2 regions of the Promicromonospora sp. CA-289599 genome follow, and region 1 is predicted to be linked to the other one. Evidence: riboswitches for the same ligand, from Rfam matches in the RefSeq annotation. Region 1 holds a riboswitch; the other holds the start of a gene.
The links. A riboswitch is a leader RNA that binds a small molecule or an ion and turns the genes downstream of it on or off. The one in region 1 is predicted to bind ZMP and ZTP.
Positions count from the first base shown of each region.

Region 2: linked by a shared signal. The riboswitch ahead of glyA (serine hydroxymethyltransferase) and the one ahead of ACQEVI_RS08570 (bifunctional 5,10-methylenetetrahydrofolate dehydrogenase/5,10-methenyltetrahydrofolate cyclohydrolase) in region 1 are both predicted to bind ZMP and ZTP.

Region 1 covers NZ_JBNJNI010000001.1:1,959,472-1,963,675, forward strand. Annotated here, with positions in the region: gene ACQEVI_RS08560 (endo alpha-1,4 polygalactosaminidase) at 1-247, opposite strand, end outside; gene ACQEVI_RS08565 (SDR family oxidoreductase) at 336-986, opposite strand; gene ACQEVI_RS08570 (bifunctional 5,10-methylenetetrahydrofolate dehydrogenase/5,10-methenyltetrahydrofolate cyclohydrolase) at 1,068-1,931, opposite strand; ZMP/ZTP riboswitch at 1,949-2,026, opposite strand; gene ACQEVI_RS08575 (phosphotransferase family protein) at 2,385-3,470, shown strand; gene ACQEVI_RS08580 (TDT family transporter) at 3,507-4,204, opposite strand, start outside.
Region 2 covers NZ_JBNJNI010000001.1:3,681,722-3,685,925, forward strand. Annotated here, with positions in the region: gene ACQEVI_RS16320 (NAD(P)/FAD-dependent oxidoreductase) at 1-1,025, opposite strand, end outside; gene ACQEVI_RS16325 (hypothetical protein) at 1,100-1,912, opposite strand; ZMP/ZTP riboswitch at 2,057-2,143, shown strand; gene glyA (serine hydroxymethyltransferase) at 2,239-3,519, shown strand; gene ACQEVI_RS16335 (bifunctional methylenetetrahydrofolate dehydrogenase/methenyltetrahydrofolate cyclohydrolase) at 3,601-4,204, shown strand, end outside.

The sequences.
Region 1 (4,204 bases):
CGTAGCAGATGTTGTAGGCACCGGCGGCGGGCTCGGCCGTGGCGTCGCGGACCACGACGTCGAGCCCGCCGTCGAGCTCGTAGGCGGCACCGAGCTGGTAGTCGAACACCCCGCTCGTGGGCGGGAGGGTGACGGCGGCGGTGTCAGCCACGTCCGCGCTCGGATCCACCTCCTGCCCCGTGGCGGAGCCGGCCTGACAGGCCGTGAGCGTGAGGACGACAAGCGCTGCGGTGATGAGCTGAGGCATCTGGCGATCGTAGGGGGAACCTCGCGGCGACAACCCTGACGGCGGGCAACTGATCAATCGGGGTGATCGGTTCCGCCCGGCACAGGGCCTACGGCACCGTGGCGAGCGCCTGCGCGATCGGCGTCTCACCGTTGCCGAACGGGATGGTGCGTCCGACGGTGCTGTCGTCGGCCAGGACGGCCGCGGCCACGGCCGCGACGTCGGCACGGGAGACCCTGCCGTCGCCCGGGTCGGCCACCTCGACGAGTCCCGTGGGCTCGTCGAGCGTCAGCGGGCCGGGCTGCAGGATCGTGTAGTCGAGGTCGGAGGCACGCAGGTGCTCGTCGGCCGCCGTCTTCGACTCGGCGTAGGCGAAGAACGAGTTGTCCTCCGGCACCCCGTGACCAGGCCCGGCACCGAGGTACGACACCATCACATAGCGCGATACGCCCGCCGCCTGCGCGGCGTCCATCGAGCGGACGGCGGCATCGCGGTCGACGGCGTAGGTGCGCTCCGGGTTCCCGCCGCCCGCGCCGGCCGACCAGACCACCGCGTCCTGCCCGTCCAGGAGCGCGGTCAGCCCGTCGGTGTCGAGGTGCTCGACGTCGGCGATCACCGGGATCGCTCCGGTGGCCGCTACCTCGTCCCCGTGGTCGGGATTGCGGATCACGCTCGTGACGACGTCGCCTCGCTCCACGAGGAGAGGGGCGAGCCGGAGCGCGATCTTGCCGTGGCCACCGATGATCAGAACGCGGGACATGGTGCTTCCTTCCGTCGGGTTCGGCTCCAGGCTATGCCGGAAGTCGCTGATTCCAGGTCAGCGACTGCTGTGGCGGGAGGGTCAGGCCGAGTGTTCCCGGGTATCACCTTGGTTGGCCTCAGCGGCGTCGACGGTCTGGGCCAGGAGGACGGCGATGGTCGTGGGTCCGACACCGCCGGGCACTGGAGTGATGAGGCGAGCTCGGCTTGCTGCTGACGTGTATTCGACGTCGCCGATGTTGCCGGGGTTGTAGCCGGCGTCGATGACGACCGCGCCGGGCTTGATCCAATCGCCCCTGATGAGTTCGGGTCGTCCGACGGCAGCGACGACGATGTCGGCCTCACCGACGACATCGGGCAGGTTCGCGGTCTTGGAGTGGCAGTAGGTGACGGTCGCGTCGCGGGCGAGCAGCAGCATTCCTACCGGCTTGCCCAAGATGGGGCTGCGACCGACCACGACGGCCCGCTGCCCGGCGGGGTCGACGTCGTAGGCGTCGAGAATGCGCATGATCCCGCCGGGCGTGCACGAGGCGAACCCAGGCTCGGCCAGGGCCATGGCGGCGAAGGACGCTGCTGTCACGCCGTCGACGTCCTTGGTTGAGGCGATCGCCTCGAACACGGCCCGCTCGTCGATCTGGGCGGGCATCGGGTGCTGGACCAGGATCCCGTCGACACTCTCGTCAGCAGACAGGTCGCGCACGAGCTGAACGGCGTCCTCGGTGGTGGCGTCGTTGCCGAGATGGTATCGACGCGAGTCCAGACCGGCCGATCGGCACCGGTTGGTCTTCATTCGTACGTAGGTCTGCGAGGCCGGGTCGTCACCGACAAGGAGTGTCGCTAAGCATGGCTTGCGACCGCTGGCACGCTCGAACCGCGCAGCCCGGCGCGTGGTGTCCTGATGTATGGCGTCGGCGACTGCGGTGCCATCCATGATGATCGCGCTCATGGCAACTCCTCAAGAGTGAGGAGCACCCAGGCGGTCGATGCGTCCGAACGTCGCTCCCTGGTGGTGACCCACCCGCGCCAGTCGCGATGTCGTAAGACTACCGGTCGGTGAGACTGCCGGCGGTTACGGCTGGAGCGAAACCGTTGGCCCTGCGCCGTGAGATCGAAAGCGATCTTACTGGCCAAGCTTCCGGGTTCGGGTCTGCGGTCGGGCTCTTCAGCACCAGATCACCGCTGGCTACCCGGCGGACAGTTGTACGGCCCGTGGGGCCGGCGCGGCTCGTGCGGCCGCCTCTGACCCTGGGACGGAGCCGCCGCCGGAATCTCGACATGCGCCACGAGAGCCGGCCGCGAGATCCCGTCACATCAAGAATGAAATGCGCATTTTTCGCCCAGTCGTGGTCGGATGTGGTACGTCCGAAAATTCCACAGCACCGTTGCCGTGAGGAAACCGATGACCGAGCGTGTCCTGCCCGACGCCGACACGATCGAGGCCGCGCTGGCCTCGCACGACGGCCCCTGGGGAGCGGGCGCGCGAGTTCTCTCGGTGGTGGACCAGTCGACCGCCTTCGGTCAGGCAGCGGTCCTGCGGGCGAGCATCGCGGCGCCGAACACCTGCCCTTCCCTGTGGGCGGTCAAGATCCTGGGCTGGGGCCGCCATACCCTGCTCGACTCGCGCGACAGCCTCCTGGACCGCCGCGAGGCGCACTTCTACGGCAGCGGCATCTCCGACCTGCTGCCCAACGGGCTGACGACGCCACCGGCCGCGACGGTGTTCAGCCACCACGGCTTCACCTGGGTGGTGATGCGTGACATCGGCGCCGTCCTGCAGCAGAGCTGGACCCCCGACACCGCGACGATCGCCGCCAGGCGTGCCGCACTCCTGTACATCCCGGGCGTGCTGCGCCCCGGCCTGCTGGACGCCCCCTGGCTGGAGCTGGAGGGCTACGCCGCCTACACCCATCACATCCAGGCGGGCCACGAGAACCTCGAGGCACTGGCCGACGACCCGCTGCTCCGGGCGCTGTTCACCCCCGATCAGATCCGCGACCTGCACACCTGCCTGGACGCGTCGGAGAGCCTGGGCGCACGCGCCGCGGAACTGCCCAAGACCCTGGTCCACGGCGATCTCACGCCCCGCAACGCCGGGCTGGACCCGCGCGGCACCCTCGCCCTCATCGACTGGGAGCACGTAGGCGTCGGCCCCGTGGGGTTCGACCTCGGCACCTTCGTCTCCCTCTACCGCGGGTTCGGCGGCTCCGGCGAGCTGGACGAGCCGGCAGTCCTCGAGACGTACGGCCGAGCCCTCAGCGATCTCGCCGGGATCGACCTGCGCCATGCCGCGGCCCTCGGCTTCGCGATCGCGCACCTGACCTGGGGGCTGCACCTCCGCCTCGGCCCCGGTCTGACGCTGGTGCGCCAGGGTTTCCAGCACGACAACCCGGCGAAGCTCGCCGCGCACCTCGACGACATCCGGTCCGGATGCCTGCGCGCCCTGTCCTGGGCGGCCGCGGCCAGAGTCGTGACGGCGGTCCGCTGATCCCGTCCTCAGCCGCCGGCCCGAGCGCCGGCCGGCTCAGCCCACAGTGGTCAGGGCGCGGCGCTCGCCCAGCACCTCGGCCGGTGCCGGCACCAGCCGCCACCCGAGGCCGTCCCACACGGTCCGGACGGCGACAGCCGCCCACGCCACCACCAGCCCGGCGAAGAGCAGCACGGAGAGCACCGCGAGCGCCGTCAGCCCGGTGTGCGCGGCGAGCCCGGCGGTCGCCGTCACGCAGGTGCCGACCGGGAACGTGAACGACCACCAGGTGAGCGAGAACGGCAGCCCGTGGACCGCGGCGCGCACCGTGACGGCGGCGGCGATCGCCGCCCACATCAGGGCGAAGCCCAGCACCGAGACCCCGAAGACGACGGCGAAGTACACGAGCCCACGCTCGAACGTGGCCCCGAACGTGCCGGCGGCGTTGGCCGCCAGCAGGCTGGCCGCGGTGACCGACTGGCCGAGCGGGCCGAGCGCTATCCACAGGGTGGGGACCATCCTGGCCGCGCCCACCTGGTGGTGCATCAGCCGGCTCCAGAGCTGGGGCAGGATCACGAGCGACGCGACGAGGCTCAGCCCGAACATCGCGTAGCAGGCCAGGAGCATCGTCTCGCGGGCCTCCCCCGGCGCGATGTGCGGCAGCAGGAGCGCGCCGGTCGCGGCCGAGACCATGGGCGGGACCACGGGCATGAGCCATCCGGCGAACGCCGCGTCGGGCGCGTTCCGGTGCCGGG
Region 2 (4,204 bases), 1.7 Mb from region 1:
TAGTGGTAGACGGCGTCGTGGCCGCCGAAGACTATCCGGTCGTCCGCCGTGAGCCGGTAGCGGTGGGACCGGTTCGCCAGGTCGGCGAGACCCTGCCTGCCGCGCCAGCCGATGGCGCCCAGCAGGTCGGCGGGCAGCGGCTCCGTGGCGATCGCCGACGTGTAGACGGGCACCGTGTGGTGGCGGTAGCGCCGGAGCAGCGGGGGGAACGCACCGGTCCCGAGCAGCACGCGGTCCGCCAGCACGCTTGCCTCACCGCCGGGCGAGAGGGTGCGCAGCACGACGTCGTGCGCGCCACGGCGCGGCGGGACGAGGGCGGTCACCCGGGTGTGCTCGAAGATCTCCACGCCGAGCTCGCTCGCGGCCCGCGCCAGCTCCGCGGCCAGCCGTGCGGGGTGCACCAGCGCGGCGTCGTCGGGCCGGACCAGACCGGCCTCATAGGTGGGGCTCGCCACCTCGGCGCGCGTCTTCGCCCGGTCGAGGAAGGTGTGCGGGGCGCCGGTGCGGGCGGCCCACGCGGCGGCGTCGAGCAGCCAGTCGATCTGGTGCGGCTCGATCGCGAGGTCCACGATGCCGGTGCGTTCCCACTGGCAGTCCAGGCCCAGGGCGTGCACCGTCGCCCCGATGGCCGCGAGGTTCTCGTGGCCGAGCCGGCCCAGGAGAGTGTGCTGGCCGGGTTCGGCACGGCGGTCCGGGGCGTCCGGCGGGCGGCCGTGCGTGAGGTTCGCCCCGCAGAACCCACCGTTCCGGCCCGACGCGGCCCAGCCCACCGATCGGGCCTCGACCAGCACGACGCGCGCCCCGGGGTGACGCTGCTTCGCGCGGAGCGCGGACCACAGGCCGGTGTACCCGCCGCCGACCACCGCGATGTCGGCCCGGACCGGAGCGGACAGCGCCGGACGGCTCGCCCGCTCACCCAGGTCGTCCAACCAGAACACCGCGTGGTGCGTCATGCCCAGCGCGTGGTCGACGACGGCGCGGGCCGGGACGTTGCGCTCGAAGACGGTCTGGTGGAGACGTGCCATACGGCGAATCTAGCCAATGTCCGGTGACTGCCGGTTTCGCCGGGATGAGCGTCAGATGACGGTGCAGGTCAGGCTCAGGCGCCGAGGCAGATCGTCTCGTAGCTGCGCTGCGCGTCGAAACCGAGCGGGAGCTCGTCCTTGGTGCCCTCTGGGCACTCGACACCCCCGACCATCAGGCCGGTGACCGGGCGCGCGCCGTCGGACGAGCAGGCCAGCTCGGCACCGTCGCCGTCCACGCAGTCCCCGATCACGAGCTGCCCGCCACCCATCCCTGGGTCACCCGGATGGTCGTCGGACAGGTTGCGGGCACAGACCGCCTGGGTCTCCCCGCCGGCATTGCCGTCCTTCTGGAAGACGACGTCCGTGCCCTCCGGGCAGTGCAGCTGGCCCACCGACACGGCGTCCTGGATGTCGAGGACAGTGACGGTGGCAGCCGGGTCGTCGCAGGACAGCGCACGGTAGGTGGTCGTCTCCGCCTCGGCGTTCTCCGCGGCCGTGCTCTCCGCGGCCGGGTCGGGTCCGGCACACGAGTCGACCGCCCAGGTCGCGGTGGGCTCCTCGGCGGAGTCGGGGCCGAAGAAGTAGAAGCCGACGGCGCCGATGACGGCCGCGGCCACGAGGAACGCGACGATCGCCCAGACCCGGTCCCGCCTGCCGCTCTTCCGGCGACGGCCGCCATCGTCGCCGGTCCCTACAGGGCCGGTGGACGGCCAGCCGGGCTCCGGCTCCTGACCCGAACCGGGGCGGGCAGGGAACTGGCCCGACGGTGGTCGGCTCGCCGCGAACGGGCCGGACGGCGGCTGACCGCCGTTCCACGGGCTGTCCTGGCGGCGCGGGTCCGGCTGGTGTTCCGGAACGCCGGCGTCCGGTGACACGGGGTAGGGCATGGGCCGCACCATAGCCACGTCCTGCTGAATCGCGAAAGGGTCTCAGGTACTTTCCTTGCAATACCGGGCTTTTCGCTCCGCATCGTCGAGGACGGGATCACCGGGCGGTCGTCGAGCACGGGATCGTACCCGCCGCTGCTACGATCTTCGGGTCGCGACTGGCGTCAGGTGGATCACCACCGGGGAGCGACGAGTCATGCCGACGAGGGGTCGTTCGCCTGGGCCCCGGGTCACCTCGCGAAGGTGTGCGCCCGGGCAGTCGTGTCGTGGTGCGTGCGCTTTCCACCGCCGTCCGACAATCCCCGTCCCGCATGAATCGAGGAGCTATGAGCGCATCGACTCCCGACCCGCTCTCCACCCCGCTCGCTGAGCTCGACCCTGAGATCGCCGCCGTCCTGGACGGAGAGCTGGCCCGCCAGCGCGACACTCTCGAGATGATCGCGTCCGAGAACTTCGTGCCGCGTGCCGTCCTGGAGGCTCAGGGTTCGGTCCTGACGAACAAGTACGCCGAGGGTTACCCGGGCCGCCGTTACTACGGCGGCTGCGAGCAGGTCGACATCGCGGAGAACCTCGCGATCGCCCGCGCCAAGGACCTGTTCGGCGCCGAGCACGTCAACGTCCAGCCCCATTCCGGCGCCCAGGCCAACGCCGCGGTGCTGCACGCCCTGATCAACGCCGGTGACAAGATCCTCGGTCTGGAGCTGGCCCACGGCGGCCACCTCACGCACGGCATGAAGATCAACTTCAGCGGCAAGCTGTACGACGTCGGCGCCTACGGCGTGGACCCGGAGTCCTACCGCATCGAGATGGACGAGGTGCGCAAGAAGGCGCTGGAGCACCGCCCCGACGTCATCATCGCCGGCTGGTCCGCCTACCCGCGGCAGCTCGACTTCGCCGCGTTCCGCGAGATCGCCGACGAGGTCGGCGCCAAGCTCTGGGTCGACATGGCGCACTTCGCCGGGCTCGTGGCCGCCGGCCTGCACCCGTCCCCGGTGCCGCACGCCGACGTCGTCTCCTCGACGGTGCACAAGACGATCGGCGGGCCGCGCTCCGGCTTCATCCTCTCCAAGGGTGAGTACGCCAAGAAGATCGACTCCGCGGTGTTTCCTGGCCAGCAGGGCGGCCCGCTCATGCACGTGATCGCCGCCAAGGCGGTCTCGTTCAAGGTCGCGGCGACCGAGTCGTTCAAGGACCGCCAGGAGCGCACGCTGCGGGGAGCCTCGATCATCGCCGAGCGCCTCTCCCAGCCGGACGTCGCGGCAGCCGGTGCCTCCGTGCTGACCGGCGGCACCGACGTGCACCTGGTGCTCGTCGACCTGCGCAACTCAGCTCTCGACGGTCAGCAGGCCGAGGACCTCCTGCACGACGCCGGGATCACCGTGAACCGTAACGCCGTCCCGTTCGACCCGCGTCCGCCGCGCGTCACCTCGGGCCTGCGGATCGGTACGCCTGCGCTCGCCACGCGCGGGTTCGGCGACGCCGAGTTCACGGAGGTCGCCGACATCATCGCGACGGCCCTGAAGAACGGCGCGACAACGGACGTGGACGCCCTCTCGGCCCGCGTGGCAGCCCTGACGACAAAGTTCCCGCTCTACCCGGGTCTCTGACAATTCCGCTGAGTGCTGGGTATTTGCCCATCTGAACTGTTTCAGAGGGCAAATACTCAGCACTCACCGAGGGAGGTATGTGTGAGCGCTCAGATTCTCGATGGGAAGAGTGTTGCCTCGGCCATCAAGGGCGAGCTGAAGGAACGGGTCGCGGCGCTGCGTGAGCGGGGCGTCGTGCCCGGGCTCGGCACGCTGCTGGTCGGCGACGACCCGGGGTCGCAGTGGTACGTCGCGGGCAAGCACCGCGACTGCGCCGAGGTCGGCATCGCGTCGATCCGGGAGGATCTCCCGGAGACCGCCACGCAGGAGGAGATCGAGGCCGCGGTACGTCGGCTGAACGAGGACCCGGCCTGCACCGGGTACATCGTCCAGCTCCCGCTGCCGAAGGGCATCGACACCAACCGGGTGCTCGAGCTCGTCGACCCCGACAAGGACGCCGACGGTCTGCACCCCACCAACCTGGGGCGGTTGGTGCTGCGGGTCAACGAGGAGGTCACCTCCTCGCTGCCGTGCACCCCGCGCGGCATCATCGAGCTCATCGAGCGGTACGGCATCAAGCTCGCGGGCAAGGAGGTCGTCGTGCTGGGCCGCGGGACCACGGTCGGCCGGTCGATCGGCCTGCTGCTCACGCGGCGTGCGGTGAACGCCACGGTCACCCTGACGCACACCGGCACGCAGGACCTCG